Regions from separate parts of the Priestia sp. 3CA3 genome, predicted to be linked through region 1. Evidence: riboswitches for the same ligand, from Rfam matches in the RefSeq annotation. Region 1 holds a riboswitch; each other region holds the start of a gene.

Region 1 (9,935 bases):
TCTAACTGTACATAAGCCGCTTCAACCGTATTTTGGCTAATGCTTAAATGAAGAGCTAACTTTCGTTTAGAAGGCAGTTTTTCATGAGGCGGAATGGTGCCTTTTTGAATTTGTTTTTTTATGTAAGTATAAAGCTGCATGTATAAGGGATCTGCTTTTCTTTTATCGAGCAAAGGCATTAACTCTAACATGATGTTCTTTCCTTTCTAACTGACACTATTAAATTTACTGTTTCTGACACTTATTCTCAATTCAGATTCTTCATATACTGGACTATATCTTATAAATCAAGGAGATGACACAATGACCATTACTTACAAAACCAACGTCTCAATCCGTGCCGAACAAGCTGCTGAAGTGTTTGTACATTCAGGTATTAAACGTCCGGCACAAGATCTTGATCGAATTCAAAGAATGCTTGATCATTCTTCCCTTACCATTACCGCTTGGAAAGACAGCGAACTCATTGGCATAGCCAGAGCGTTAACAGATTTTAGCTACTGCTGCTATTTATCGGATTTAGCTGTCGTAAAAGACTATCAAAATCAAGGAATCGGCACACAGCTCATCAAGCACGTTCAATCAGAAATCGGTGAAGAAGCCGCGCTCATTTTACTTTCCGCTCCTTCTGCAATGAACTACTATCCAAAAGTCGGCTTTCATCAGATTGATAATGGGTTTAAAATTGGGAGAATTCGGTAGACGCGAAGAAACGAGCTTCTCCTTTCTTTTTATCCAAACGCCTGAGCTGCTATAGCAAAAAGGTTGCCCTGTCTAGCAGATAGGGAATTGACGCCATACGCCATAACAGGAGGCTCATTTTGAAGCTGAAATCCGTGATTTTCCACAAGTTTCTTTAACGTTTCCTCATGAGAAGACAGGTCAATTCTCAGCTTTTCTTTGTAACTCTTCGCTAGTTCATCAATGACTAGCATTGCTGCTTCAGCGTGTGGAGCAACTACGGGGCCAATCACGATATTGCTCGGGGTACGAACCGCTAAACCATAACCCATTATTTTATTTTGTTCGTTTTGTAAGACAACTGCTTTTTCAGCTTGCTGAATTCTACTTTTTAAAAATAGCTTTCTATTATCTCCAAATGCTGCTTCATCAAGCTTTAAAACCTCTTTGAAGTCCCTTCTCGTTAAGGATCGTGTATAAAACCCTGAAGCTTTAAATGCTCTTGGTATGTATTCACTGCTTATATATTTACTTACATAGTCCACGGTTTTGAACCCTGCTTTTTTATATAAGTGCTCACCTTCTTTTGTCGCAATTAAGTAGGCATTCACCTCAGGAGAAAGAATTTGCAAACAGTGCTTCATGAGCTGCCCGGCTAACCCTTGTTTTCGATAATCTTTTCTCACAATTACCATTCCTATAAAAGCTGACTGATTTTCATATAAAACTACTGCTACGCTTGATACAATGTCACCTTTCTCATTTCTATGTCCAAATACGTCTCCAGTTGAAAAAATCGTATGTAAATCCGCTTCGCTATAATCCCATTTTTCCAACTTAGATAGCACTAGCAAACCCTTTATGTCTTTTTCACTAAATCTTTCTATCATTTCTGCCTATTTCCTCCCAACTTTTCGATGCACTGTGTGGCGTTAAAAAACGTAAAACTACCATACTTATCCACTTCCAATTGCCATTTAATCATTAATGAATTCTCTAACTAAATAGTACAGAATAAATAGAATATTTTCTACATTATTCATATGTATCAATAATCCCTTCAAAAAAACTAATCATTCGCACATAAACTAATGAAAAAAGACCTCTTTCCAAGAAAGAGGTCTTTTCGTTTACTTCACTAGCTTTTGCTCAGTCCCAGCTGAACCTTGACTTCGTTTATGAAATCCTTTTGCGTAGTACGCGATAATAAGACCGATAAACCATAGTGGTCCGATAACAACTGCAATTCTTGTATCTGGATTGTACGCCATAAGAACAACCACCAGCGCTAGGAACGCAAGTGACACATAAGACGTTAACGGAAATAAAGGCATTTTGTATTTTAACTTTGCCTCTTCACCTTTTTTTAGCGTTTTGCGATACTTAATTTGAGAAAGCAAAATAATTCCCCATGTCCAAATCGCACCGAATGTTGCAATGCTTGTTACCCACGTAAATACTTTGGCAGGCACAATGTAGTTTAACGCTACTCCGACTAATAACGCACCTGCTGATGCTAAAACAGCTTTTCCAGGTACGCCGCCTTTTGTCAGCTGACCGTATCCTTTTGGCGCTTCTCCGTGCTCTGCTAAGTTAAACAGCATACGGCCTGTACTAAAAATACCGCTGTTACAAGAAGAAAGAGCTGCTGTTAGCACCACAAAGTTAATAATGCCTGCCGCTGCTGGAATCCCGATTTTTTCAAATGTTAATACAAACGGGCTTCCCTGTGAACCAATTTCTTGCCAAGGATAAATCGACATAATGACAAATAATGCACCAACGTAGAAAATAAGAATACGCCAAAAGACCGAATCAATCGCTCTTGCTAGAGATTTTTCTGGATTTTTCACTTCTCCCGCGGTAACGCCGATCATTTCAATTCCTAAATATGCAAACATAACCATTTGCAGCGACAGTAAAATACCTTTGAATCCGTTCGGGAACAGCCCGCCGTTGTCCCATAAGTTTTTAATACCCGTCGCAACGCCGCCGTTCCCGATTCCAAACACAATCATTAATAATCCAACGGCAATCATTAACACAATCGCTAAAATTTTAATAAGTGCAAACCAAAATTCCAGTTCACCATATGCCTTAACAGCTAAGAAGTTAACTGTTGTCATGATAACAAGCGCCGATAACGCCCAAATCCAGTTTGGTACATCCGGATACCAATATCCCATATAAATACCAACGGCTGTAATTTCAGCCATACATGTTACAACCCATAAAAACCAGTAGTTCCAACCTGTTAGATAACCAGCAAGGGGCCCTAAATAGTCGCGCGCGTACTTGCTGAATGAACCTGCAACAGGTTTTTGAATCGCCATTTCTCCAAGTGCTCTCATAATAAAAAACATAATCATTCCGCTAAATCCATACGCCAATAATATTCCCGGCCCTGCTAATTTAATAGCAGATGCAGATCCAAGAAACAGCCCTACCCCTATGGCTGCTCCTAAGGACATCAGCGTCACATGTCTTTCTTCTAACCCGCGTTTCAATTCTTTCCCCTGAGTTTTCCCCTGCATAAACGTCTCCCCTTTTTCCAATCTGTCAAAACGAGATGAATACAGCTTTTTTGTTAGCGCTTTCATATAAATTTATGCTAAAAGTCAGCTAGGCTGTATATTTTTATTCTATCACCTTTCTCTCGTTTTTCTTTTGTCGAAAAACAAAAAAATTATCGTATCATTTTGTTTAAACGCACAATTAGACGTAGACACTGCTTTTTTACTATGTATTTATTATCGCACCTAAGTAATAGTATTTTTTAAAAAATAGAAAAACGCCGACTCAACTCCGTCAGCGCATCGTTCATTTTATGCTTTTTTATAAAACTAGCAGTTATCTCGCGGGTTCAAAAGTTTTACAGCCAGGTTCTTCCGTTTCAGAAACATGGTGACTACTTTCAGGACTCACAACGTAAATGGACTCTGCACTGCATTTATTTCCCGATTTCCAATACATGCACTCATTCACTTCACATAATACACCTTGGGCCACTGTTATCCCTCCTTTTTTTGTCTTATCTATTTACTACCCGAAATAGAACGCTTCTAACATTTACATGCAAAAAAACCGCTTGTTTATCAAGCGGATCCTTTTACTGCGTGTGTTCAACATACTGTTTTTTAGCTAAATATAATTCACGACTCAGCGTGATCCGCCGTTCTCTCAAGTTCCTTAATTTAACTTGAAACTGTTCATTAGTTGGCTCTTCTTGAATTAAGCGATACGTAAAAGAAATATCTTCATTTAACTGTTTAAAATCTTCCCATATTTCTTGAACGAGTGCGGATTGTTTGTCTTCAAATGAACGATTTTGCTTCGTTTTTAGCGCGGCTAAAATTTCCTGCTGCCACGTTTCGTCTTTTAGTTCTTTTGCTAACAAGTATAGATCTAAATAATCATCAACGCTTAGCGCCTGTTGTGTATTTTTCAATGTCATCACCTTTTCTATACGAAATGTTTCTTCCTAAGAAGAGGATTTCATCATAGAAAAAGATTCCTCTTCTTATCTGTCAGAGCTAGGCTATGCTGGAATTAGCACCATTCAATAATTGTGGTTGCTGAGGCTTCAAAGGGCCAGTCCCTCCACCTCTCTAGATAAGAATATTTCGTTTTTAAATTATTTCTGACTATTCTAATATGTTTTATATGTTATGTCAATAGCTTTTCAATAAAAAGAAAAAAGAAGTAAAATATGGTATGCTTTCATAAAGGATGGTGAGCACATGAAACGATATATGTTATCTGCTTTTTTGGGAAGCTTGCTGCTGCTTCTCAGCATTGCTTTTTCATCTACTTTCCATATTGCAATTGTCAAAACAACCGGAAGCATTGGAGGGATTATTTTAGCAGCAGCGGCTTTGATTATGAACGCACTTGAAGATCCCCCCTCCTCAGATCATACAGGTAGAGGAGCTGTTGAAGTACTAGATAAAGGCGCTGTTTGGGCTACTTATTTACTTTTACTTTCATTACCGAACCTCATCGCATGTATAACATCTTATGTTTTATGGACTCGCTGACATTCACCAACATTACGGACGTTTTGCCACCTGTAGGCTCATTGATATTTGTTTATCTACAAATCCAAGTTCACGGTACACATGCTGTGCAAAATTCCCAGCATGAACGCTGAGTCTGATTTCAGGGTATCCTTTGATAGACAATTCATCAATTGCTTTTTGCATTAACGGCTTGGCTAGACCTTGCCCGCGGTATTCTGGTAAAACATATAACTCGTAGATAAAGCCAATTTCTGCTTTTGAAAAGAAGTCGGCAGATGGACCGACAAAAACCCAGCCTGCAAGTTTATTTTCTTGTCTAGATACTAAATAATAACACCCTTTTTCAAGGGCATTATCAATTAGTTCATTTACGCGTTCAGTTGACGGTTGAAACTGATGCGTTGTTCCTTCAAACAGCGCATCAGCAGATTTCGTCCGAATTTCCTGTATTTCTTCTTCAGTAGCTTTTGCAATCATCACAATCTCTCCTTTCGTGTTCGTTTTCCACATACAGAGATAAATTCCTGCAAAAAAAAGTCTTCGCCTAAGCGAAGACTTTTATTTAAATTCAAAATGTTCTTGATGGTTGCCTTGTTCATCCGTCCAGTTAATCATGATGTCTAAGCCTGCCGCTTTTCCAGGAACAGCAAAATTGGCATAGCGAAAACGCTGACCGCTTTTGCTTAAGTTAGACCTTTCAATAGGAGAAAACAAGCTGTATTTCGCCTTATTTTTTCCTTCGTGCCGAAAAGCTTGGACCTGCACACGCTCTACGTCTTTTCCAATGTTTTCAACGGTTAATCCATATGTATGATAGACGTTATTTTTCCACTTTAGCTGATTATCTCCCGTCATGCTCGCTTTTGTCAGTTCGACCGACCATTGTTCAGATGATTTCTTCATTGGAAGTTTCTCAATCGAAAGAGCGCTGACATGAATGGTTGCAAAAGCAAGCCAAACAAAACAAAAAGTGCTGACTGTATAAAGTAGTCTTTTCATAGATTTTGATCTCCTTAGAAATTTTAGTAGTAGCATCTCCTATTACCTTAAAAATTATGATAAACACTTTAACAAAAAAGCCTCTCCATTCAGGAGAAGCTTCTTAATTAATGCATCAGCAAATCTTTTTGTGTGTCTAACGAGTGTTTTGTATATAAATCTCTTTCAATCGCATATTTAGGACGCTGTTTCACTTCGTTGAAAATCTTGCCAATGTATTCTCCGACAAGACCTATTCCCATTAGCTGCAGGCCGCCTACAAGCCAAATTGATAAAATAAGAGACGTCCAGCCAATTTGTGTATGATCTAAATATTTTTGAATCAGCGCATAAATGCCAAACAAAATACTAAAGAGAAACGAAGCTCCTCCAAGCAGCGTCAGTAAGCGTATAGGTGCTACGCTAAAAGACGTAATCCCGTCAAATGCAAAAGCGAGCATTTTCTTTAGCGGATATTTTGACTCACCCGCCGTCCGTTCTTTGCGGTCATATGTGACTTCCGTGGAGCGAAATCCTACTAATGGTACAAGGCCCCGCAAAAAGACGTTTCCTTCTTTATATTTCATGAGTTCACCAAGAGCACGTTTGCTCATAAGGCGAAAATCAGCGTGATTTTGAACGAGCTGAATTCCTAGCTTGTTCATAAAACGATAAAACCCTACTGCCGTGGTTCGTTTGAAAAATGTATCGGTTTCTCTGCTGTCTCGAACGCCATATACAACTTCATACCCAAGCCAATATTTCTCTACAAAAGTACGAATGACGCTGATATCATCTTGCAAATCCGCGTCAATGGAAATGACGCAGTCAGATTGCTTATGAGCTACTTCTAGTCCTGCAAGCAAAGCATTTTGATGTCCTACATTTCGCGCTAACTTTAACCCTTTTACAAACAAATTGCTGCAGCTTTCTTTTTCAATAAGCGACCACGTGCTGTCTTTACTTCCATCGTCTACAAATAAAATGGTGCTTTCACTTGATACAAGTCGTTCATTAATTAGTTCTTTTACTACAGTAGTTAATTGAAAAGACGTCTCTGTGAATACTTCTTCTTCGTTGTAGCATGGAACCACGATCGTTAAAATAGGTCTGTTCATGTTATTGCCCCCTTACTTTGCTTCATATACATACACTTTCCAAGCGGACTGTTTATCGTTAAATGCTTTTAAAAAGTGCAAACCGTCGCTTTCAGCATTTTCAATTGGCACAGCTGAAAAAATATAGCGACCGCCCATTTTCTTAAATTGGCTGATATTAAGCTGCAAATGACGGATTTTTTTCGTTGAGTCTTTTCGGTAATCATATTTTTTCCCTAGCTCGCTAACAAACACATAGCAGCGATTGCCCCAATGATCATAGTAGCTTTCTAGTTTTTTATTTTTATCAAGCTCTTTGGCAATAATTTTGCGAAACTCATGTTTATATGTTAATGGATAGAAGTTGTTATACGTATCTAGCGTATAAAAGCCGTTATACTGAGCAATTGATGGATGAAGCCCTATGCTCGCTACGCGATAAGATGATTTAGGTTTTCCAATATATCTGCTTATTTCATCAAATTGATGCACAGCATAAAATTCTTTGACTGAAGGCTCGTGATTGTAGCGATAGTAAAGTTCAGGATTTGCTATAAATAACACAAGCAGCTGTAAAATCAAACATGCCCACACAAACTTTTTCCACGCCTTGCTCCTTTTCCATAAAACATAGCTGCCAACGGCAAACATCAAATAAATAATGAGCGGGCGTAAAAAGTGAAATCTAGCAAAGTTGAACGTATTAAAAAGCTGATATTTTTCTTTTAGCGGCTCCCAACCTTTATAAAACCAAAACGCATACCAAATCGACAGTAGTAGATTAAGAATAAATAACTGCAAAAACGTTTTTTCAAGCTTTTCCTTGCGATTTCGAGCAACAAACCACAATACGACAAAAGAAAGCGGTAAAATGACAAAAGTATGAAGCGTCATTACATGCGTATGCCCGAGCGTATAGTTCTTCAAAGCAAGGCGAACGGAATGTCCAAAGCTTAGAGTAGAGCTCAAAAATTCATTTCGACTCGTCGGGGCCTCCGGAAATAAAAGCGAATCAACAAGTCGGTATTCAATGAGCAGAAAGACAGCAGTCATCGCTGCAATACTGCTTAAAAAAGGAATATTCCACGCTCGTTTTTTTACTACGTCTCTTAGCCATAGCAGCCCCATCGCTGCTAAAAAGAAGAAAAACCCGAGCACAAAGCTCGCGTAAAACGGGAGCAGTAAAAGTGTAAGCCATTCCTTCCACGTTCCTTCGCGGTTTCGAATGGTTAAAAACGCCCACAGCGCCAGCGGCTGTCCTAATGTACTCAGCATGCCCGAAGGCCAAAATGGCGTAAGTGCAAAAGCAAGCGATACAAGCACTCGAATCGCATACGCATCCTTGCTTTTAATAAAATGCTTTTTTAATAATAAATACATTCCAATTAAAGCAAATACGCGCGTGATCGTTTGACTCAGGCTGTATGCAAGCATGGTCGGGAATACACCATACAGCCACTGGATACCGCTAAATTCTGTTCCAAACGTATTCCTCGGCAATCCGTTAATAATTTGAGGTAATACGGCATGACTGGAGCCAAACAGCTCTCCGCTTCGATGCAGAACTTTATACCACGTAATATTTGAGTCTAAATTATCATGCACGCGTATATGTGAATTTTCCCCAAGCAAAAACATAGGAGATACATACGCAAGCAGCAAAAGGAAAGCGATAATAAGCAATGTTTTTTCTTTATTCATAGCTGTTTCTTTCTTCATCTGTTAACACCTATTTCCATTTCATAATGACTAAAAGCTAATCGTGGACGACTGCTTCTTTTTTTGTATTAAATACAAAGTATTTTTGACCCGTATAATTTAAAAGCGTATACAGACCTGTTCCAATTAATATACCGACGTCTTTTTTGAACGGATGCACCGCAACAGGAAGTTGATGCAATAACCAGCTGGAGAACTGCAGTCCAATATAGTAAGACAAGCCGTAGCAAATGCCAATAACTAAAATAAAACGCAGTATGCTTTTTGATAAATGAACTCCGCTTTTAAACGTAAATATTCGATTTAACACGTAGCTGACGACTGCCCCCGCTGCATTGCCAACGAACGTCGCTATCCAGTAATGATGAAAGATATGAAGCAACACATACATAATGGAGAGACCTACTGCTGTATTGACCAGTCCCACTACTAAAAAACGTACAAAAGATCCTTTCATATAAACTCCTTTTGATTTTGATACTTTCATAAAAATTACATATTATGACTTTAAATACAGTTTCAGTGTAGCAACTCCACTTAAAAATCTAATGAAAATAACATTAAAAACAGATGAAAAAAAGCTAAAAGAATCAATAAAAATCAGGATTCTTTCAGCTATTTAGTAGAGCCTTCAATCATTAATTTTTGATCGCTTTGATTATCAAACGCATCCACTGCCGCTACTTCTATTTGATACGCAGTATGAGGCTGCAAACCGGATAACGGAAGACTTAAAACATCCGGAACAGGATCGCTGTAATATTGAGAAAATGCATTATATGTTTTGACCACTTTTCCAGTTTCTTTATTTTTGACGGTAATGCGATAAGAATGAACCATCAGATTATCCACCGCTTGCGTAAACTGGATATAAAGCTGATTTGCTGAAGCTTTTTCTTGTATAACAGAAATAGTAGAGCTTGGAAGAAAAATCGGTTTTACTAAATCTCGCTCATTCGTGTAGTGAAATTTTTTTGTATCTGCAGGTATGTCAATTTCCCACGCTTCTCCCGTCCACTTATTTGCGTGAAAATCCCGCCTTTTAACGACTACTTTTCGATTATAAACCTCTACAAGAAGACCTTGACTCACATCTCGGTAGCCAGGAGGAAGTTCACCTTGTAAATATCCAGCACCAGGCCATATATACCGAACAGAAGACGTTGCAAGAGAGGTGAAATCTCTTTGAAAAATAGTACGAGGGTCGTCCAACGGATGGTGGGTATGACCAGAAAACGTAATGACCTGCGGATAAGGTTTTAACGTATTGTAAAGAAGCTGTTCATTCACTTCTATCCCCCATCTGTTTTTCCCGTACAATGTATTGTTAATAGGCTGATGAATAAAGACAAAAATCGGTTTTTTAGGATCGTCTCGCTTTGCTATCTTCAACTGTTCAGCAAGCCAGTTAATTTGTTTGATTGAATAATCACCGGCGGTC
Region 2 (9,935 bases), on a different contig from region 1:
AATGGAAAATGAAATGTTGCTCAAATTAGGTATTTCTGCTGTACTTGGTCTTATTATTGGAATTGAAAGGGAACTAAAACGAAAGCCTGTTGGTTTAAAAACATCTCTCGTAATTTCCATTATTAGCTGTTTACTCACGATTGTTTCGATTGAGTCTTCTCAAATTTTTAATAAAGGTGATCATATCACAATGGACCCGCTTCGTCTGGCTGCTCAAATTGTTTCTGGAATTGGTTTTTTAGGAGCGGGTGTTATTTTACGAAAAGAAAATGACAGCATCTCTGGGCTTACAACAGCCGCTATTATCTGGGGGGCAGCAGGTATAGGTATTGCTGTAGGTGCAGGGTTTTATCCCGAAGCTATTACCGGAGTTGTACTGCTCATCATCAGCGTTGAACTTCTCCCTTTCCTTATTACTATTCTAGGGCCTAGGCAACTGCGCGAGAAAGAGCTTATTCTTCAACTTAAGCTGGCTGATAAGCACAATATTTTTGATACAACTAACAGCATTAGAGAAAAGAATATTACAATAAAAAATATTCGAATCAAAGATTTAGACACCAATGAATTATATATACGTATGAAAGTGTCAGTTAATAATCAGCGTCCTACTACAGAAGTGTATTACGAGATTCAAAAAATCAGCGGTATTCGTAGCATTGAAGTTGAAAATGTATAAATGAAAAACGGCCAATTGGCCGTTTTTTTATTTATATTTTTCAATCTGTTGTAAAAATTCCCTCTGTTTTACTAGAGACAGCCGGTATTGATCATCGATAATTTCTGTTAACAACTCATGTTTACGGCTCTTTGACACATTCAATCTGTGGATAAGAACTCTGCATTCGTACAAAAACTGTGTATACTGTGTGTAACTCTCATCATAATTCGAAGATAATTCTTCTTTTATTCGTTTTGTCAACAAAGGACTAGCGCCATCTGTGGATATTGCTAGCGATAATCTCCCTCTAGAAAACTGTGCAGGAATTTGAATATTTCCATCGGAAAAACCGCTGGCCATATTAACCAACTGATCATTTTTAATATGCTGCTTAACGAACTTATTCACAGCTTTATCATTTGTAGCTACAACAATAAAAAAAACATTAAGTAAGTCTTCTTCTCCTACTTTTTTTCTTTTTACACACAGCTGATTCTTAGCTTCCCACTCATTTATTTCAGCTGAAACAGTTGGAGCAACCACTGTAATGGCTGCTCCTTCTTGTAAAAAACCTTTAATTCTACGAGTTGCGATTGTTCCGCCTCCAACTACTAAGACCGAACGATCCTTTAAATCAAGCATAACGGTATACATCGTATTGATTTCCTCTACTCGATAATAACGTTTTTACTTGATGACTTAAAATGTGTGCAAGTCCATCATGATAACCTAGGTAGTTTGCTAAGATAAACTGCTGGTCATCTGTTGATAACTGCTCCAATTCTTCCTTAATTTCGTTCATTAAAATACCGGTAAATAAAAGGTACGGGAGAACGAATACTTGCTTATACGAAGTTTGTTTAGCAAGGTGCAGGCCTTCTTTTAAATTAGGGGCAGCGGCAGCTAAATAGCATGTGCTCACTTCTTTAAAAGCTCCTTTACCTTTTAGCAGTTGAGCTATTTCGTTAAAATCTTTTTTTACAGCAGGATCACTGCTTCCTCTGCCGACCAGCAATACCATCGAATCTTCATGCTTATCCACATTGGTTTCATTGATTCTCTCTACTAAGATATCAACAATTCGTTCGTCTACGCCGAACGGTTCTCCGTACAGTACTTCTACTTGTGGATAGCGTTCATATACTTTGTGTATTTCTTCAGGTATATCATGTTTTGCATGGGCAGCTGTTAATAACAGCAGCGGCACAATGGCAATACGAGTAGCACCTTGTTCAATACACGCTTCAAATCCTTGTTCAATAGTAGGGTAAGCTAGCTCTAGGAAACAAACTTCTTGAATCGGTACATCTAGATTTTTTTTACATCTTTCAATAAAAGCAACTGCCTGATCAGCGCCTTCTTTTACGCGGCTGCCATGGCAAACATATAAAACTGCATCCATATAATCAACCTCTTTAGTAAGCTTCTTGTGCATACGAATAGTAATGCTGTCCAGTCTTCTCAAACCAATTCAATCGGTCATGAAAATTTACAACTTCACCAACGATAATCATACTGGGATTTTCAATTTGTTCTTCTTTAACAATATCAACAATTGTACCAAGAGTTCCAGTTACAGTGCGCTGGTCCGCACATGTGCCCCAGTGAATCAATGCAATTGGCGTAGCTGAGGTTTTTCCATGTTCCATTAACTGTTGGCAAATGTACGGTAAGTTCCTCACTCCCATATAAATGGCAAGAGTATCTACACCTTTGGCTAGGCTATCCCATTTGATTGCATCATGCTCGCTGTCTTTACGGTGTCCTGCTACAAAAGCAAAGCTTGCGCTGTATTCCCGGTGAGTGACAGGGATTCCTGCATAAGCAGCAGCTGCGATACCTGATGTAATTCCTGGAACAATTTCAAATGAAATGCCCTGTTGCACGAGAGCTTCTGCTTCTTCCCCTCCGCGTCCGAAAACAAATGGATCTCCGCCTTTTAAGCGCGTTACAATTTTCCCCTTTTTAGCGAATTTCACTAAAAAGTTATTGATTGTTTCTTGCTTGAGGGTATGGTAGTTTGGAAGCTTTCCGCAGTAAATAATATCAGCATCACTTTTAGCATACTCCAGCAGGTCCTTATTCACTAAACGATCATATAAGATAACATCTGCTTGCTGAATTGCTTTCAACCCTTTTAATGTAATTAAATCTGGATCTCCTGGTCCTGCACCGACTAGATATACTTTCCCCATGAATGCCTTTCACCCTTCCATCATTTCCACGTCTCCGCAGCGCTCCCAAATTTTAATTTGAATTAGAACAGCGGACAAAGTCCGCTGTCATTTAGATGAATTTTCGGTTAGATAAATATTCAATAACAGTTTGTACACATTCTTCTACAGACTGTGTGCTTGTATTAATTGTTACTTCAGGATTAGCAGGTGACTCATAGGGAGAATCAATTCCTGTAAAATCACGGATTTCTCCGCTTCTTGCTTTTTTGTAAAGGCCTTTTGGATCTCTTTTTTCACATTCTTCTAACGGACACTCTACGTATACTTCCAAAAATTCATTCCCCTCTAAGATCTCACGCACTTGAGCGCGATCTTCTTGGAATGGAGAGATAAATGCTGTTAGTACCACTTGACCGCTGTCTACGAACAGCTTAGAAACCTCACCGATACGGCGAATATTTTCTGTACGATCTTCAGCAGAAAACCCTAAATTCTTGTTTAAGCCAAAACGAACATTGTCACCATCTAATACATAATTGCGAATATTTTTATCAAAAAGCGCTTTTGCCACTGCGTTTGCTACGGTAGATTTACCTGAACCCGAAAGGCCCGTAAACCATAATACAAAACTGTGATGATTATTTTGCTCGCGTCTTTCCTGTTTTGTAATTCCAGCATCATGCCACGTAATGTTTGTTGATTTACTCACTTCAACCGCTCCTTATTTTGAAGATACTTTTTGTTTTGCTAATCCCTTAATTAACACTTCAATTACTTCTTTACGGCTGAATGTGCTTGGTGGCACTTCTCCGTTACGAAGCATTTCACGTACCTTGGTACCAGATAGAATCATATGATCTTCCTTGCTGTGAGGGCATGTTTTCGTTGATGCCATCGCTTCACACTTCTTGCAGTAGAAGCTGTGTTCAAAAAATAAAGGTGTAATTCCTAATTCATCTGCCGTAAAGTTACTGAAGATTTTTTGTGCATCATATGTTCCGTAGTAGTCACCAACACCAGCGTGGTCACGGCCTACAATGAAATGCGTGCATCCAAAGTTTTTTCGAACCATTGCATGGAAAATAGCTTCTCTAGGTCCAGCATAGCGCATTGCAGCAGGGAAAACTGCCAAAGCTACACGATCGCTAGGATAATAGTTCTCTAAAAGTACTTCATAACTTTCCATACGGATATCTGCTGGGATATCATCTGACTTTGTTTCTCCTACAAGTGGATTTAAAAACAGGCCGTCTACAATTTCTAATGCTGTTTTTTGAATATACTCATGCGCACGGTGAACAGGGTTACGAGTTTGGAATCCAACAACCGTTTTCCAACCGCGCTCTTCAAATGCTGCTCTTGTTTCAGTTGGATCTAGGTAATACTTTTCAAAACGCGTTTTAGGTGTACGTTCTACAAGTACGATTGGACCTGCTACATATACATTTGGGCGTTCCATCATTTTCTTCACACCAGGGTGGGCAAGTTCTGCTGTGCGGTACACATTTTCCGCTTCTTTTTCTTTATTTGGCGTATATACTTCAGAAACTTCTAAAACACCATATGTCACACCGCTTTGAACTAGTTTTACTTTGTCGCCAATGTTTAATTCTTTAGCCTGCTCTTCTGTTACGGGAAGAGTAATAGGAATACTCCATACAGTTCCATCTGCTAGACGCATATTTTCAACAACTGATTGATAATCTTTTTCTCCTAAAAACCCCGTAATTGGGCTATAAGCACCAATTCCAATTAGTTCTAAATCGCTTAGAGCCATGTTGTCTACTTCAATTTCTTTTGTTAGTGACGTGTAGTCATATGTTGGTTGATATAAATTAATTAATTCTCCACCGTGTGCTTGAATTGTTGTCATTTTGTAAAATCCTCCTTAAGTAATTAACACAATATAATAAAAAGCACTTGAATCACGCAGTCATTTTTTCTTTTTCCGACTGCAGGCTTGCTCTTTTTCTTCTAGTCGTTCTAGCTAAGCTTAGAATACCTCCTGTAGCAATACATCCACTAGCTAGCACCACAAATGAATATAAGTCGCTTTCAAGTACTAATTTCACAAGAACATATGAGATTACGAGTGAAAATACAGGGGATACCACCCAAACCTTTAACATTTGAATGACCACTTCTCGCTGTTCTTTCGTAAATCCCGTTTTCGCTGCGCCTATTCCAATAATAGAAGACGTAGTGACCTGTGTAAGCGGTACTGGCAAACCAAACAGTGAAGCGACTGTAACAAGAGAAGCACCAGTACCCGAGATAATACAGCCTTCTCCTACAGAATAGCGAGTAATTTTTTTTCCGTTTGTTTCAATAACTCGGCCTCCTAGTAAAAGAGCTCCGAGCGCCACCGCCAATCCTCCTGCTATGACACCCGTTGTAGCATCCATTAATCCAGCTCCTACTAGAGGACCGACAGCATTTGCCACATTGTTCATTCCAGCTGAGAAGGCTTCAAAGAATCCCGTTGCAATAACTAAAATCGTTAAAACTCTTTTCCACTTTCCCTCTGCTTCTTTTTTATGCGCTCTGCGCTTTATCAATTTCCCAATCAAAAAAGCAATAACAAATGAAACTAGCGGAACAATAATCCAAAAAGACATGACAATTAAAAGTTTTTCTACATACAGAGATTGATAAGCTACCCCTACTCCAACAACTGAGCCAACTGTTACTTCACTTGTTGATAAAGGGATACCAATCAAATTCGCGAAAAAGAGTGACAGCGTTGCAGCAGCCAGAATGATAATAACTAATTCTACTGACAGCAGTTTTTCAGGTATGATACCTGAACTGATGGTTTTTACCACCTCACCGCCTCCGGTAACAGCTCCGAGCACAATTCCTACAGCACAGATGAACAGGGCCACTCTTCGCTTTTTAATTGCACCGGAGCCGTATGAAACGCCCATAGCAGCTGCTGCACCGCTTGCCCCAATATTCATTGCAAAAAAAAGCGCAATGATAAAGGCAACATATAAAAGCATCATTTATTCAGCTCTTTCGTATTTAAGATTCGTGTAATCCGCACTCCACTTTTTGTGTACCTGCCCATCTTCCTGAACGTAAATCGTCTACATTATAGGCAGGTGCGGTACAGGGCTCACAGCCGATACTTGGGTAGCCTTGATCATGAAGTTTGTTGTATGGCAAATCATGCTTATACACATAACGCCAAATTTCTTTCCATGACCAATGAATTAACGGACAAACTTTCACCTTCTTGAATTTCTCATCTTTATTAAAATAATTCGTGTTGGCACGAGACTCAGACTGCTCACGTCTCAAACCGGAAATCCACGCATCATAAGGAGCAAGGGATTCTCTTAGCGGAATGATTTTTCGAATTTGACAGCATAGGTTAGGCTGACTCTTCCAAAGCTCATCTCCATGTTTTTCAGCTTGTTCTGCAAGAGTTAAATCCGGCTTTTTCATATGAATACGTAAATCAGGGAAGCGTTCTTTAATTGCATCAATCACTTCATATGTTTCTTTAAAATGAACCCCTGTATCTAAAAAGACAATTTCAGCATCTTTTTTCACTTTTGAAATTAAATCAATTAACACGATTCCTTCGATCCCAAAGCTTGACGCATAAATAATTGAATCTCCATAGGTATCATACGCCCACTGCAATGCTGAAAGGGCTCCTTTTGTTTCATCTTTACTGTCGAACTCTGGAAATGTATCGCTCCAGTTTTCGTACGTATATAAGTCTGCCATTTTCTCCACTCCAATTCTTAGTTATCCGCGTTATCCAATAAAAAAAGACGGTTTTACCCACTAGAATTGGATAAAACCGCCTCTAGTGTGTCTAGTCAGCGAAACTATTTAATTCTTACTTTGCTTCGGCGTGTTCAAAGGTTTGTTTTAAGTCGGGGGTTTACAGTCATCGTTGTCCCTCCTCAAAATATCTCTTGCGCTATATCAAAATAAAAAGTCTTCCGTATTGAAAGACTGGGTAGGCAATAATTTTCACCTTATCTTTCAAAATGATACACACTTTGCTGGAATTAGCACCTTGCTAAGCAGGTTGCCGGGGTTCAGCGGGCCAGATCCCTCCACCACTCTTGATAAGCATTTTTTAAAAATTTTAGCATATTTAGAATATTTGTCAACATTAAAAATTATATATCCGATAAGAAAACTATACTTTAAATTCACAGAAATATCTATACTTTTATTTAAAACAACATATGTAAATTTAACCCAAATGTGAACATATCAGTTTATAAAACGCTTTCTTTTTTCCCCGACTTTTTATGTTCTCTTGCTAAATAAAATGCAAAATCTCTCTATAAAATTAATAACGGATTTATGAGCTTTACGGATAATTCACCCACATTAGCACACATTACAGATAACACTGACTGACAGATAGGAGCTATATAAGATGGAGAGACAACCCTTTCAATTAGACGATACAATTAAAAATAATGTGCGAACATATTTACAGCAGATTTCAACTGAAGCCTCTAATTTAATTAAACATTTAGACACGAGTGATCATTGTATTTTATGTGATTTTGAGGAGATGAGAAGGTTATTTCAAGATGTTCAAGCTACGGCCGCCTCTTATTACTTGCGTCATTACTTATCGCCTTATACATTTGAATACGCTGCTCTGTCCCTAGCTATTCATAACCTCTCTGAGAAACGTCACGGCGCTTTAATTGTCATTGAACGGGAACAAAATGTTGATCCTCTTATTCAAAAAGGAATGCCTATTCAAGCTCCTGTCAGCGCTACGCTAGTTGAGACACTGTTCTATCCAGGGACACCCTTACATGACGGAGCCGTCCTAATTAGAAATAATCAGCTTATTTCAGCTGCTAATGTTTTACCTCTCTCGTCTATTATTTCAACGAACAAAAAGTTGGGAACACGTCACCGTGCAGCAATTGGAATGTCGGAAAAATCGGATGCATTAATTTTAGTTGTATCTGAAGAAACAGGTAAAATTTCGTTTGCTCTTGATGGAAGCCTCTACCCTATTCACTCCAGCAAAAATATGATTTAAGAGCCCTTTCCTGATAAGCAGCCCTATCTTGACTTATCTATCCTTTCTCTTTAATATATTTCATAGTTTTTACATACTATAGATACGGGTGATGCATATGGCAATTTTAAAATTTGAACATGTAGGCGTTCAAGTAAAGGATATAGAAGAATCTATTGAGTTCTATACACAAAAAGTGGGATTGGAGCTCATCGAAACACTACCACATACCGATCCGTCTTTGAAGCTAGCTTTTCTAGGTTTAGAAGGCAATGTAATCGTAGAGTTAATTCAAGGGTATAACTCAAGCTTACCTAGTGAAGGTAAAGTTCATCATTTTGCGCTGGCAGTAGATGGAATTGAAGAGGAGTTTGAGCGTTTAAAATCAGCAGGCGTTTCATTTGTGGAAGAAAACATTGTAACTTTGCCAAATGAAGCAAGATACTTATTTTTCTACGGTCCAGACAAAGAATGGATTGAATATTACGAAGTAAAAAGATAAAGATATCTTATACCTTCAGTGAAAAATGGTCATACTGTGGCTATGACTAATCACTGGAGGTTTTTTTATGATGGAATGGCTATTATTCCGACTTTTTCGTCGTTCTATTTTAGTGCGGCTTCTTTTTATTATCGGCTGCCTTGTTTTACTTTTCGGCATGCTTATACATTTCCTAGAGCCGCAAACGTTTGGGAATGTGTTTGAAGGAATTTGGTGGGTTATTATTACAATCTCTACTATAGGATACGGTGATTTTGCTCCCACCACTACGATTGGAAGGTTAGCTGCAATTATTTTAGTCCTGGTTGGAACGGGATTTATTACTACTTATTTTGTCACGCTTTCTAAAATTGCTGTTTCCGCTGAGAGCGCTTATTTGGAAGGGAATTTAAAGTTTTATGGAAAAGATCACTTCATCGTTGTGGGGTGGAATGAGCGCGCCAAACTCGTGCTAGAGTCTTATCGCGACGCATTTCATAAAGAAGACATTGTTCTTATCGACGACTCTCTGACTAAAAACCCCATGATCTGTGATCGCGTTCATTTTATTAAAGGAAGTCCCTCTCACTATGAGGTATTAGAACTTGCCAATGCTCGGTGCGCAAAAAAAGTGCTGATTACTGCCGATCAGCATAAGACAGAAGAATATGCAGACATGAATACGATTGTTACGCTAGTCGCTCTGCAAGGATTGAACCCTTCTATTTACAGCATCGTTGAACTGTTAACAAAAAAGCATATTCAAAATGCGCAAAATTTGGGGGTAAATGAAATGATTAAAACAAACGAGTTGATTAGTCAGGTCATGTACGAACATATTTTTGTGAAAAAATTAGAGAGTTTAAGAAAAGAATAATCCTTTCAATTATTGAAGCAGCGCCTCTTCTGCCTCTCTAATTAGCTCTTCTCCTAAGCTGATATACTTTTCTGGAAATGAAGCGTCTGCGTCTTGGGGTTCTGCAAACTGGTTAAATGAAGCACCCACGTTTCCATTGTGAACATTGTCATCTAAGCCAATTTGATACTTATGTGAAAGTAAAAATGGCGTACCAATCTGTACGGTTGTTCCTTTAGAATCCAGTTCTCCATTCGTAGCTGTAAACGGGATGCGTAAAAACTGATAGCCGACTTCATCATTCATCTTATAGTCGAATGAACCATGATCATAATCCCAATTTCCTCCAATGTTATACCCAAGCGGCTTAAGCGTTTTTTCTAATTCATAAAGCTTGAATAATGTGCCGTCTAATCTTGAAGATAATTCAATCATCTTATCCCTCCTCTGTTTTAACATGTCCTTTTTCCAGCTTTTTATCCTTTATCTCAAAAGCAAAAAAGTTCACCTTCTAACAAGAAGGTGAACTTTTTATTTATTTCAAACGCTTTTCTAATTCTGCTTTTTTCTCTTCAAAACCAGGTTTTCCAAGAAGAGCAAACATATTTACTTTGTATGCTTCTACTCCCGGCTGATCAAATGGGTTTACGCCTAATAAATAGCCGCTGATTGCGCATGCTTTTTCGAAGAAATATACAACATATCCAAATGTATACTCATCTAGCGCTGGAATGTTCACAACTAAG
Region 3 (9,935 bases), on a different contig from region 1:
GGAAGTAAGTTTTCAAATAGAAAATTTTTACCTTTTACGTTACACTGTTAATAGGAAGTTATTTTAGGTTGTAGAAAGTGTTCTCCACGTTGAAGGCGCTTTTTATATAAACAAATTACGATACATATTTTGGAGGGATTAAGATGAGTACACCAAAAGATTTGCGTTATTCTGAAGAGCATGAATGGGTAAAAACAGAAGGAGACGTTGTCCGCGTAGGTATTACACATTTCGCTCAAGCTGAGCTTGGAGACATCGTATTCGTTGAACTGCCAGAAGTAGGAGCAACAGTAGAAGCTGACGAACCGTTTGGTAGCGTTGAATCAGTAAAAACAGTTTCTGAGCTTTACGCACCAATTAGCGGTGAAGTTGTAGCAGTAAACGACAACTTAGGCGATAGTCCTGAACTTGTTAATGAATCTCCATACGAAGAAGCATGGATGATTACAATCAAACCATCTGATGCTTCTCAAGTAGACAAGCTGATGACAGCAGAGCAATACGAAGAAATGACAAACGAAGGATAATATTCCTCCATAAATTGTCTTTATGAAAAGTTTTTGACTGGACACTCTATTAGTAAACAAGCTAAAGGAGTGTCTTTTTATGTTTGAAAAACAAAAAATGGACGTTACAGATCGCGTTACAGCTAAATTTCATGACGGCGGTATGAAATTATACGTTGATAAGCAGCCAATTGGTGAAGTTAGCTACGGAACAAGCGGCAATGAATACCGCTTTGAAGAAGGATATTCGCAAGAAAATAATAAGTTCTATCAATACGCGGACGTACAAAAACAAGGTGAAACGCAAAAATATACAGACTGCGATGAAGAAGCAGGATGGTGCTAAACAGTGGCAACTGCCGCTGTTTTTCTTGTTTTATAGAGATAATATGGCCTAAACTGCCTTTTAAAAGAGTTCTTTCTTGCAAATTTCTTTTAAAAAACAGGTGAACTGTGATACATTAACGAATATTGTATAGCATAAAGAAATGATGTTACTATACAACTGACGATTATGGGTGATGAAAATGGGGCTAATTGAAATTGAAAAAGTAATTATTGTCGAAGGAAAGTCAGATAAAAAGCGTATTCAAGATATCATTCGAGAACCAATTGAAATTATTTGTACAAACGGTACGATTAGTTTATCAAAGCTGGATGAAATTATTGACTGTACGTTTAACAAAGAGGTATACATACTCGTTGACTCTGATGATTCAGGGAATAAGCTGAGAAAACAATTTAAACGAGAGCTTCCGGAAGCAGAGCATCTATATATTGATAAAATGTACCGAGAAGTTGCTGCCGCCCCTAGACATCACATAGCAACAGTATTGCTGAGTGCCAATATCGATGTTAATGCAGAATTTTTAACATAAAAGGAATGAGCAACATGCAAGAATGGAGCGAAAAACAGCTGGATGATCAGTTAAAAGAAGGAGAAAGAGCCTTTATCTTTTTCCATACGCCTTTTTGCGGGACATGTCAGCTGGCAAAAAAAATGTTAACCGTGGCAGAAGCGATGCTGCCGGATGTAACCATCGGAATGAGCAATTTAAATTATATGCCTTCAAAAGCAGAATTATTTTCTATTGAAAGCGTACCTTGTTTGATTGAAGTGGAAAATGGTGAAATGGTAAAAAAACTCTACGCGTTTCATTCCATCGAGCACGTACTCGAGGAGCTTCGATAATCAAACGTTTGTTTAAAATGAAGAAGTGGAAAGAGAGCGAACCGTTGGGGCTGTTGAAATCTTGGGATATTATCCCAAGAACAAAATCTGTTGACAGCCTATCTGACACATGCTAAAATCACACTCATGAATGTTCATAAATGAATGAATATTTCCCAAAAACAAAATAATTGTTGCGAACTCTTATCAAGAGAGGTGGAGGGACTGAGCCCTGTGAAACCCGGCAACCGTCAGACTAACTGAAATGGTGCCAATTCCTGCAAAGCTATGCGCTTTGAAAGATGAGAGAAAGGATTAAATATCGAGCCTTTCTGTCATGCGCAGAGAGGCTTTTTTAATGGGGAAAATTGTTTTACGGCTTTTTCATCCTATAGGGCAACCTAACATAATTAAGTTTTTATTAAAGAAGGTGAAGAAATATGATTACATTAACAGACGTTACAAAAATTTATCAGGCCAAAAGCGGTCAAGTAACAGCTGTTGATAATGTGAATCTAACCGTTAACCAAGGTGAAATTTACGGAATTATTGGTTATAGCGGAGCGGGGAAAAGTTCTTTGATTCGCTTGCTAAACGGATTAGAAACACCAACGACAGGAACGGTCGAAGTAGCAGGTAATGATATTGGAAAAATTAAAGGCGGAAAACTCAGAAAAGCTAGACAAGAAATTAGTATGGTATTTCAGCACTTTAATATCTTGTGGTCGCGTACGGTACGAGAAAATATTGCCTTTCCGTTAGAAATAGCAGGGATTTCAAAAGAAAAAAGAATGAAACGAGTAGACGAACTTATTAAGCTAGTCGGGCTTGAAGGGCGTGAAGATGCTTATCCATCACAGCTTAGCGGCGGACAAAAGCAGCGTGTTGGGATTGCTCGAGCGCTAGCGAACAATCCAAAAGTATTGCTTTGTGATGAAGCAACATCAGCGCTTGATCCTCAAACGACAGATTCTATTTTAGATTTGTTAGTAGATATTAATGAGAAGCTAGGGTTAACCATTGTATTAATTACTCATGAAATGCACGTCATTCGTAAAATTTGTCATCGAGTAGCCGTTATGGAAAATGGGGCAGTAGTAGAAGAAGGACAAGTGCTAGAAGTATTCAGAAAACCTAAGCAGCCGATTACAAAACGATTCGTTCAACAGATTTCTGAACCAGAGGAAACGTTTGAAACGATTGAACAAGTAAAAGAGCTGTATCCAAGCGGGCAAATTATTCAGCTGACGTTTGTTGGCGGAAAAGCAGAGCAACCGCTCATTACAACGATTTTAAAACAGTTTGATGTAACGATTAATATTTTGCAAGGAAAGATTTCTCATACACAAACAGGTTCATACGGGACGTTGTTCGTTCATTTAGACGGAGAATTAACAGAAGTTGAAAAAGTCATTGCATACATTCATGAGCAGCAGGTAGAAGTGGAGGTAATGACAAATGCTTGAGAAACTATTTCCAAACGTTATTTTAGATGATTTTATTCAAGCGACAAATGAAACACTATATATGACGGCTATTTCAGTTGTAGCCACATTTGTTCTAGGTATTTTATTGGGCTTGCTTTTATTTTTAACGTCCAAAGGACAGCTTTGGCAAAACAAACCTTTATATGCCATTGTGTCGGCGGTTGTAAATATCTTTCGTTCCATTCCATTCATTATTTTAATTGTTTTACTGATTCCATTTACCAAAGCATTGGTAGGAAGTATTTTAGGCGCTAATGCAGCGTTACCGGCTTTAATTGTTGGAGCAGCACCATTTTATGCGCGTCTTGTAGAAATTGGTCTGCGTGAAATTGATAAAGGTGTTATTGAAGCTGCTAAATCAATGGGAGCCACAACAAGCACTATTATCTTTAAAGTGCTGTTACCTGAATCGCTGCCAGCTTTGATTTCCGGTTTGACAGTAACAACCATTGCGTTAGTCGGCTATACGGCAATGGCGGGTGTGATTGGAGCTGGAGGTCTTGGAAACCTTGCATATTTAGAAGGATTCCAGCGCAGTCATAATGACGTAACGCTAGCCGCTACGATCTTAATTTTGATTATTGTATTTATTATCCAACTTATTGGAGATGCGATTACTGCAAAAATTGATAAAAGATAAAGGGAGGATTATTTATTATGAAAAAATGGCTTTCAGCTTTAGCATTAACATCTGCGCTAGTAGTAGGATTAGCGGCGTGTGGATCTAACAATGGATCAAAAGATGAAAAGAAAATTGTCGTGGGTGCATCTAATACGCCTCATGCTGAAATTTTAGAACAAGCAAAACCTATTTTGGAAAAACAAGGAATTGATTTAGAGATTAAAAAATTCCAAGATTACATCTTACCGAACACAGCTCTTGCAAACAATGAAATTGATGCCAACTACTTCCAGCACGTTCCTTATATGAATTCAGTGCTAAAAGATCATAAAGGTGAAAAAGGGTATGATTTCGTAAGTGCCGGTGCCATTCACATTGAACCAATTGGTATCTACTCTAAAAAATACAAAAGCTTAAAAGATCTTCCGAAAAACGGCACAGTTATTATGCGTGATGCAGTAGCAGAGCAAGGACGTATTTTATCGATTTTTGAAAAAGCTGGCGTGATCAAATTAAAACCAGGCGTAAAGAAAACAGACGCACAAATTAAAGATATTGTAGAAAACCCTAAGAATTTAAAATTTAAAGCCGATGTTGAAGGCGGATTGTTACCTCAAATGTACAAAAACAATGAAGGTGACGCTGTTGTTATCAATGCTAACTATGCTATCGATGCTGGTTTAGATCCAGTAAAAGATCCAATCGCAGTGGAAAGCAAAGAAAACAACCCATATGCAAACATCATTACGGTTCACAAAGGTGACGAAAATAAAGATACAGTGAAAGCTTTAGTAAAAGTTCTTCACTCTAAAGAAATTCAAGACTACATTAAAGAAAAATACAAAGGCGGAGTATTGCCGGTAAATAAATAATAGAAGAAAAGCGCTTGCCCACTCTGGGCAAGTGCTTTTTTGTATGCATCAAAACGAATAACTCTTATTTTTCTCACGCATACTAACCGTGAAAACTTTACTGATGATGGGAGCTGACGTTATGCAGCAAGAAGCACGTCATTCAACTGAGCAAGCACTTCATGATTATAAAATGGGTGTTGGGAAATTTAGCGAAAAATTGCCGGAAGTAACAAAAACGTTTAATGCGTTTACTGAAGCATGTTTTGGAGAAGGTTCTCTTTCTAAAAAAGAAAAGCAGTTAATCGCGCTAGGAATCAGCGTAGTAGCTCAAGACGAGTACTGTATGATTTATCATACAAAAGGCTGCATTGATCAAGGTGCAACTGAGCAAGAAATTTTAGAAGCATGCGGAGTATCAGCGGCATTTGGCGGAGGCGCAGCGATGAGTCAGTCCGTTACGCTTGTCCAAGAGTGTGTTTCAGAACTGACTAGCCACACGCACTAAGTAAATAAAGTGGGTAAAAAGCTTGTCTTAGAAGGCTCTATCGAGTCTTTTAAGGCAACTTTTTTATGAGTGGATTTAGTCTTAAAAAACGTACATAATGGTTTAAAACCTTTTGGGTCAAAAGGTTGCTATAAGTTTTCATTTGTTATAAGATTGTAATGAGAATAAAATGAGAATAATTAAAAAGATATAGGTATATCGTTTTTTACTATATACGTCTATAACTGGAGGTTTTAATATGGCAGGGTCAACTTTAACAATTAAAGATCTTCATGTTGCAATTGAAGGTAAAGAAATTTTAAAAGGTGTTAATTTAGAAGTTAAGGGCGGCGAAATCCATGCAATCATGGGACCAAACGGTACTGGTAAATCAACATTATCTTCAGCAATCATGGGACATCCTAAATACGAGGTTACACAAGGAAGCATCACGCTAGACGGCGAAGATGTACTTGAGATGGAAGTAGATGAGCGCGCTCGTGCAGGTCTATTCCTAGCGATGCAATATCCAAGTGAAATCAGCGGGGTAACAAACGCAGACTTCCTACGTTCAGCAATTAATGCTCGTCGTGAAGAAGGCGAAGAAATTTCACTAATGAAATTCATCCGTCAATTAGACAAAAACATGGATTTCTTAGAAATGGATCAAGACATGGCTCAGCGTTACCTAAACGAAGGTTTCTCTGGCGGTGAGAAGAAGCGTAACGAAATTCTTCAATTAATGATGCTTCAACCAGGAATTGCAATTTTAGATGAAATCGACTCTGGTTTAGATATCGATGCGTTAAAAGTTGTATCAAAAGGTATTAATGAACTGCGCGGCAGCGAGTTTGGTTGCTTAATGATCACTCACTACCAACGTTTATTAAACTACATTACACCAGATAAAGTTCACGTTATGATGCAAGGTCGTGTTGTAAAATCAGGCGGACCAGAATTAGCGCAGCGTCTAGAAGCAGAAGGTTATGACTGGATCAAACAAGAATTAGGTATTGAAGACGAAACTGTAGAGCAAGAAGCTTAAGAGTTAGGAGGATCTCTATGACTATTGATACGAAATTACCATTTGATCAAGAGTACATCAGCAGCTTTTCAAAAGAAGCTAATGAACCAAGTTGGCTGCTAGATCTTCGCTTACAAGCTCTTGCGAAAGCAGAAGATCTTGCACTTCCAAAGCCAGATAAAACAAACATTTCGAAATGGAACTTTACTGCTTTTGACAAGCACACTTCACAGGCAAGCACAATCTCATCTGTAGACGAGCTTCCAGAAGTGGTTAAAGCACTGATTGATACAGAAGCGGTTAAAAATCTATATGTTCAGCGTGACCAAACAGCTGCATACTCAACGTTAACAGAAGAGCTAAAATCTCAAGGCGTTATCTTTACAGATATTCAAACAGCTGCTAAAGAGCATAGCGACCTTGTTGAGAAGTACTTCATGAAAGACGGAGTTAAAGTAGATGAGCACCGTTTAACTGCATTAAACGCAGCGTTATTAAACGGGGGTGTATTTGTATACGTTCCTAAAAATGTAGAAGTACAAGAGCCTCTTCAAGCTGTATTTGTCCGTGAAGATGAAGAAGCAGCTTTATTCAACCATGTTATTGTTGTAGCTGAAGACAACAGCTCAGTAACATATGTAGAAAACTACATTGCTACTGCTGAAGAGTCACGCGGTGTTGTCAATATCGTGACGGAAGTATTCGCTAACAGCAATGCAAAAGTAACGTTTGGAGCTGTTGACTACTTAGCTAAAGGTACAACTACTTATGTGAACCGCCGCGGCGTAGCGGGCAAAGATGGTCGCATTGAGTGGGCTTTAGGCTTAATGAGTGAAGGAAATACAGTTTCAGAAAATACAACGTATCTAATGGGCGACGGTTCATATGGAGATACAAAAACGGTAACAGTTGGACGTGGAGAGCAGTCTCAAAACTTAACAACAAGTATCGTACACTTCGGAAAACATTCTGAAGGCTACATTTTAAAACACGGCGTTATGAAAGAAAGCGCGTCTTCAATCTTTAACGGTATCGGTAAAATTGAACACGGTGCATCTAAATCAAACGCTGAGCAAGAATCCCGTGTGTTAATGTTAAGTGAAAAAGCACGTGGAGACGCAAACCCAATTCTTCTAATTGATGAAGATGATGTAACAGCAGGACACGCTGCATCTGTTGGGCGCGTAGATCCAATTCAGCTTTACTACTTAATGAGCCGCGGTATTCCGCAAACAGAAGCAGAACGTCTAGTTATTCACGGGTTCTTAGCACCAGTGGTAAACGAGTTGCCAATCGAAACGGTTAAAAAACAATTAACGGATTTAATTGAAAGGAAAGTTCGATAATGAATATCTCTGATATTCGTAAACAATTTCCTATTTTAGACCAAGAGGTAAATGGCAGCCCACTCGTTTATTTAGACAGTGCAGCAACTTCACAAAAGCCGCTTGCTGTAATTGAAGCAATTGAGAAGTATTACAAAGAATATAACTCAAACGTACACCGAGGTGTTCACACGCTTGGTACAAGAGCAACAGACGGATACGAAGGCGCTCGTGAAAAGGTTCGTAAGTTTATTAATGCAAAATCAACGGAAGAGATTATCTTTACGCGCGGTACAACGACAGCTCTTAATACAGTAGCTGCAAGCTATGGCCGTGCGAATCTTAAACCTGGTGATGAAATTGTGATTACTTATATGGAACATCACAGTAACATCATTCCTTGGCAGCAAGTTGCCAAGGAAACAGGTGCAACGTTAAAATATATTTCATTAACAGAAGATCATGCACTTTCACTAGAAGAGGTAAAAAGCACGATTACATCTAACACAAAAATTGTATCGATTATGCAAGTATCTAACGTATTGGGTACAATTAACCCAGTAAAAGAAATTGCAGAAATTGCACACGCTAACGGTGCAGTAATGGTTGTGGATGGTGCGCAAAGTACGCCTCACATGAAGGTGGATGTACAAGATTTAGACTGTGATTTCTTTGCTTTCTCTGGACATAAAATGGGCGGACCGACTGGAATCGGCGCTCTTTATGGAAAGAAAGAGCTTCTTGAAAAAATGGAACCAATCGAGTTTGGCGGCGAAATGATTGACTTCGTAAACTTATACGAATCAACGTGGAAAGAGCTTCCTTGGAAATTTGAAGGAGGTACGCCAATCATTGCAGGTGCAATTGGTTTAGGTGCAGCGATTGATTTCTTAGAAGAAGTTGGTTTAGATAACATTCAAGCACATGAGCACAAGCTAGCACAATATGCACTGGATCGCTTATCGCAAGTAGATGGAATTACGATTTACGGACCGAAAGAGCGAGCGGGTGTTGTGACGTTTAATATTGAAGATGTGCATCCGCACGACGTTGCAACAGTAGTAGACGCTGATGGAATTGCGATTCGTGCAGGTCATCACTGTGCGCAGCCGCTGATGAAATATTTAAACGTATCGTCTACTGCACGTGCAAGCTTCTATCTGTATAACACGGAAGAAGAAGTAGATAAATTGGTGTCATCATTAATAAAAACGAAGGAGTATTTTACAAATGGCTTTTAATAATTTAGATACTCTCTATCGTCAAGTAATTATGGACCATTATAAAAACCCGCGTAATCGTGGAACATTGAATGAAGATACTGTGAACATTCATATGAATAACCCGACGTGCGGAGACCGCATTGAACTTTCTTTAAAAGTAGAGGACGGCAAAGTGGTGGATGCAAAGTTCGAAGGTGAAGGATGTTCAATTTCAATGTCATCAGCTTCAATGATGACACAAGCAATTAAAGGTCAAGAAGTAGACAAAGCGTTTAAAATGGCCCATATCTTCTCTGACATGATGCAAGGTAAAGAGTATGATGATAGTATAGATTTAGGAGATATTGAAGCACTTCAAGGTGTAGCAAAATTTCCTGCGCGTATTAAATGTGCAACACTAGCGTGGAAAGCGATGGAAAAAGGTCTTAACGAACAAAAATAAGACCTTCATTCATTCCCAATCCTATCAAGTAGGGGGTAATAAAAGATGGCTAAAAAAATGCCAGAAATCGGCGATTATAAATATGGATTTTCCGATAAAGACGTATCAATTTTCCGCTCTAAACGCGGTTTAACAAAAGAAATCGTAGAAGAAATTTCTCGTATGAAAGAGGAACCACAATGGATGCTTGACTTCCGTTTGAAATCTCTAGAGCACTTCTACAACATGCCAATGCCACAGTGGGGCGGAGACATGGCAAGCTTAGACTTTGATGAAATTACGTACTACGTAAAACCATCTGAGAAGTCTGAACGCTCTTGGGATGAAGTTCCTGAAGAAATTAAACAAACGTTTGATAAACTTGGTATTCCTGAAGCAGAGCAAAAATATCTTGCGGGTGTATCAGCTCAGTACGAATCTGAAGTTGTTTATCACAATATGAAAGAAGATCTTGAAGCGCAAGGTATCGTATTTAAAGATACAGATACGGCGCTAAAAGAAAACGAAGATATTTTCCGCGAGCATTTTGGAAAAGTTATCCCGCCAACGGATAACAAATTCTCTGCTCTTAACTCAGCGGTTTGGTCTGGTGGATCATTCATTTACGTACCAAAAGGCGTAAAAGTAGATACACCATTACAAGCTTATTTCCGTATTAACTCTGAAAATATGGGACAGTTTGAGCGTACGTTAATTATTGCTGATGAAGGCTCACACGTCCACTATGTAGAGGGCTGTACAGCACCTGTTTATACAACAAACTCTCTTCACAGTGCCGTTGTAGAAATCATCATCAA

What was found. Region 1 has a riboswitch for S-adenosylmethionine ahead of AC1VNJ_RS04720 (hypothetical protein). Riboswitches for the same ligand answer to the same signal wherever they lie in the genome.
Region 2: linked by a shared signal. The riboswitch ahead of AC1VNJ_RS18495 (phosphoadenylyl-sulfate reductase) and the one ahead of AC1VNJ_RS04720 (hypothetical protein) in region 1 are both predicted to bind S-adenosylmethionine.
Region 3: linked by a shared signal. The riboswitch ahead of AC1VNJ_RS18835 (methionine ABC transporter ATP-binding protein) and the one ahead of AC1VNJ_RS04720 (hypothetical protein) in region 1 are both predicted to bind S-adenosylmethionine.

What each region holds. Positions count from the first base shown of each region.
Region 1 is NZ_JBXENJ010000001.1:916,654-926,588, reverse strand. Features, by position in the region: gene pdxR (MocR-like pyridoxine biosynthesis transcription factor PdxR) at 1-191, opposite strand, end outside; gene AC1VNJ_RS04740 (GNAT family N-acetyltransferase) at 304-702, shown strand; gene AC1VNJ_RS04735 (GNAT family N-acetyltransferase) at 732-1,571, opposite strand; gene alaP (alanine permease AlaP) at 1,812-3,215, opposite strand; gene AC1VNJ_RS04725 (DUF1540 domain-containing protein) at 3,532-3,690, opposite strand; gene AC1VNJ_RS04720 (hypothetical protein) at 3,791-4,135, opposite strand; SAM riboswitch class I at 4,199-4,300, opposite strand; gene AC1VNJ_RS04715 (hypothetical protein) at 4,422-4,718, shown strand; gene AC1VNJ_RS04710 (GNAT family N-acetyltransferase) at 4,731-5,177, opposite strand; gene AC1VNJ_RS04705 (hypothetical protein) at 5,259-5,699, opposite strand; gene AC1VNJ_RS04700 (glycosyltransferase family 2 protein) at 5,807-6,796, opposite strand; gene AC1VNJ_RS04695 (DUF6044 family protein) at 6,809-8,494, opposite strand; gene AC1VNJ_RS04690 (GtrA family protein) at 8,532-8,951, opposite strand; gene AC1VNJ_RS04685 (metallophosphoesterase) at 9,110-9,935, opposite strand, start outside.
Region 2 is NZ_JBXENJ010000007.1:2,524-12,458, forward strand. Features, by position in the region: gene AC1VNJ_RS18460 (MgtC/SapB family protein) at 2-679, shown strand; gene AC1VNJ_RS18465 (NAD(P)-binding protein) at 707-1,315, opposite strand; gene AC1VNJ_RS18470 (sirohydrochlorin chelatase) at 1,296-2,063, opposite strand; gene cobA (uroporphyrinogen-III C-methyltransferase) at 2,077-2,856, opposite strand; gene cysC (adenylyl-sulfate kinase) at 2,948-3,547, opposite strand; gene sat (sulfate adenylyltransferase) at 3,560-4,711, opposite strand; gene AC1VNJ_RS18490 (inorganic phosphate transporter) at 4,764-5,843, opposite strand; gene AC1VNJ_RS18495 (phosphoadenylyl-sulfate reductase) at 5,863-6,576, opposite strand; SAM riboswitch class I at 6,831-6,933, opposite strand; gene cdaS (sporulation-specific diadenylate cyclase CdaS) at 7,247-7,873, shown strand; gene AC1VNJ_RS18505 (VOC family protein) at 7,971-8,354, shown strand; gene AC1VNJ_RS18510 (potassium channel family protein) at 8,422-9,210, shown strand; gene AC1VNJ_RS18515 (YugN-like family protein) at 9,220-9,624, opposite strand; gene AC1VNJ_RS18520 (glucose-6-phosphate isomerase) at 9,725-9,935, opposite strand, start outside.
Region 3 is NZ_JBXENJ010000007.1:59,542-69,476, reverse strand. Features, by position in the region: gene AC1VNJ_RS18860 (arsenate reductase family protein) at 1-8, shown strand, start outside; gene gcvH (glycine cleavage system protein GcvH) at 144-527, shown strand; gene AC1VNJ_RS18850 (YusG family protein) at 607-852, shown strand; gene AC1VNJ_RS18845 (toprim domain-containing protein) at 1,034-1,384, shown strand; gene AC1VNJ_RS18840 (thioredoxin family protein) at 1,399-1,698, shown strand; SAM riboswitch class I at 1,879-1,986, shown strand; gene AC1VNJ_RS18835 (methionine ABC transporter ATP-binding protein) at 2,118-3,143, shown strand; gene AC1VNJ_RS18830 (methionine ABC transporter permease) at 3,136-3,804, shown strand; gene AC1VNJ_RS18825 (MetQ/NlpA family ABC transporter substrate-binding protein) at 3,822-4,658, shown strand; gene AC1VNJ_RS18820 (carboxymuconolactone decarboxylase family protein) at 4,780-5,145, shown strand; gene sufC (Fe-S cluster assembly ATPase SufC) at 5,384-6,169, shown strand; gene sufD (Fe-S cluster assembly protein SufD) at 6,187-7,494, shown strand; gene AC1VNJ_RS18805 (cysteine desulfurase) at 7,494-8,714, shown strand; gene sufU (Fe-S cluster assembly sulfur transfer protein SufU) at 8,704-9,138, shown strand; gene sufB (Fe-S cluster assembly protein SufB) at 9,184-9,935, shown strand, end outside.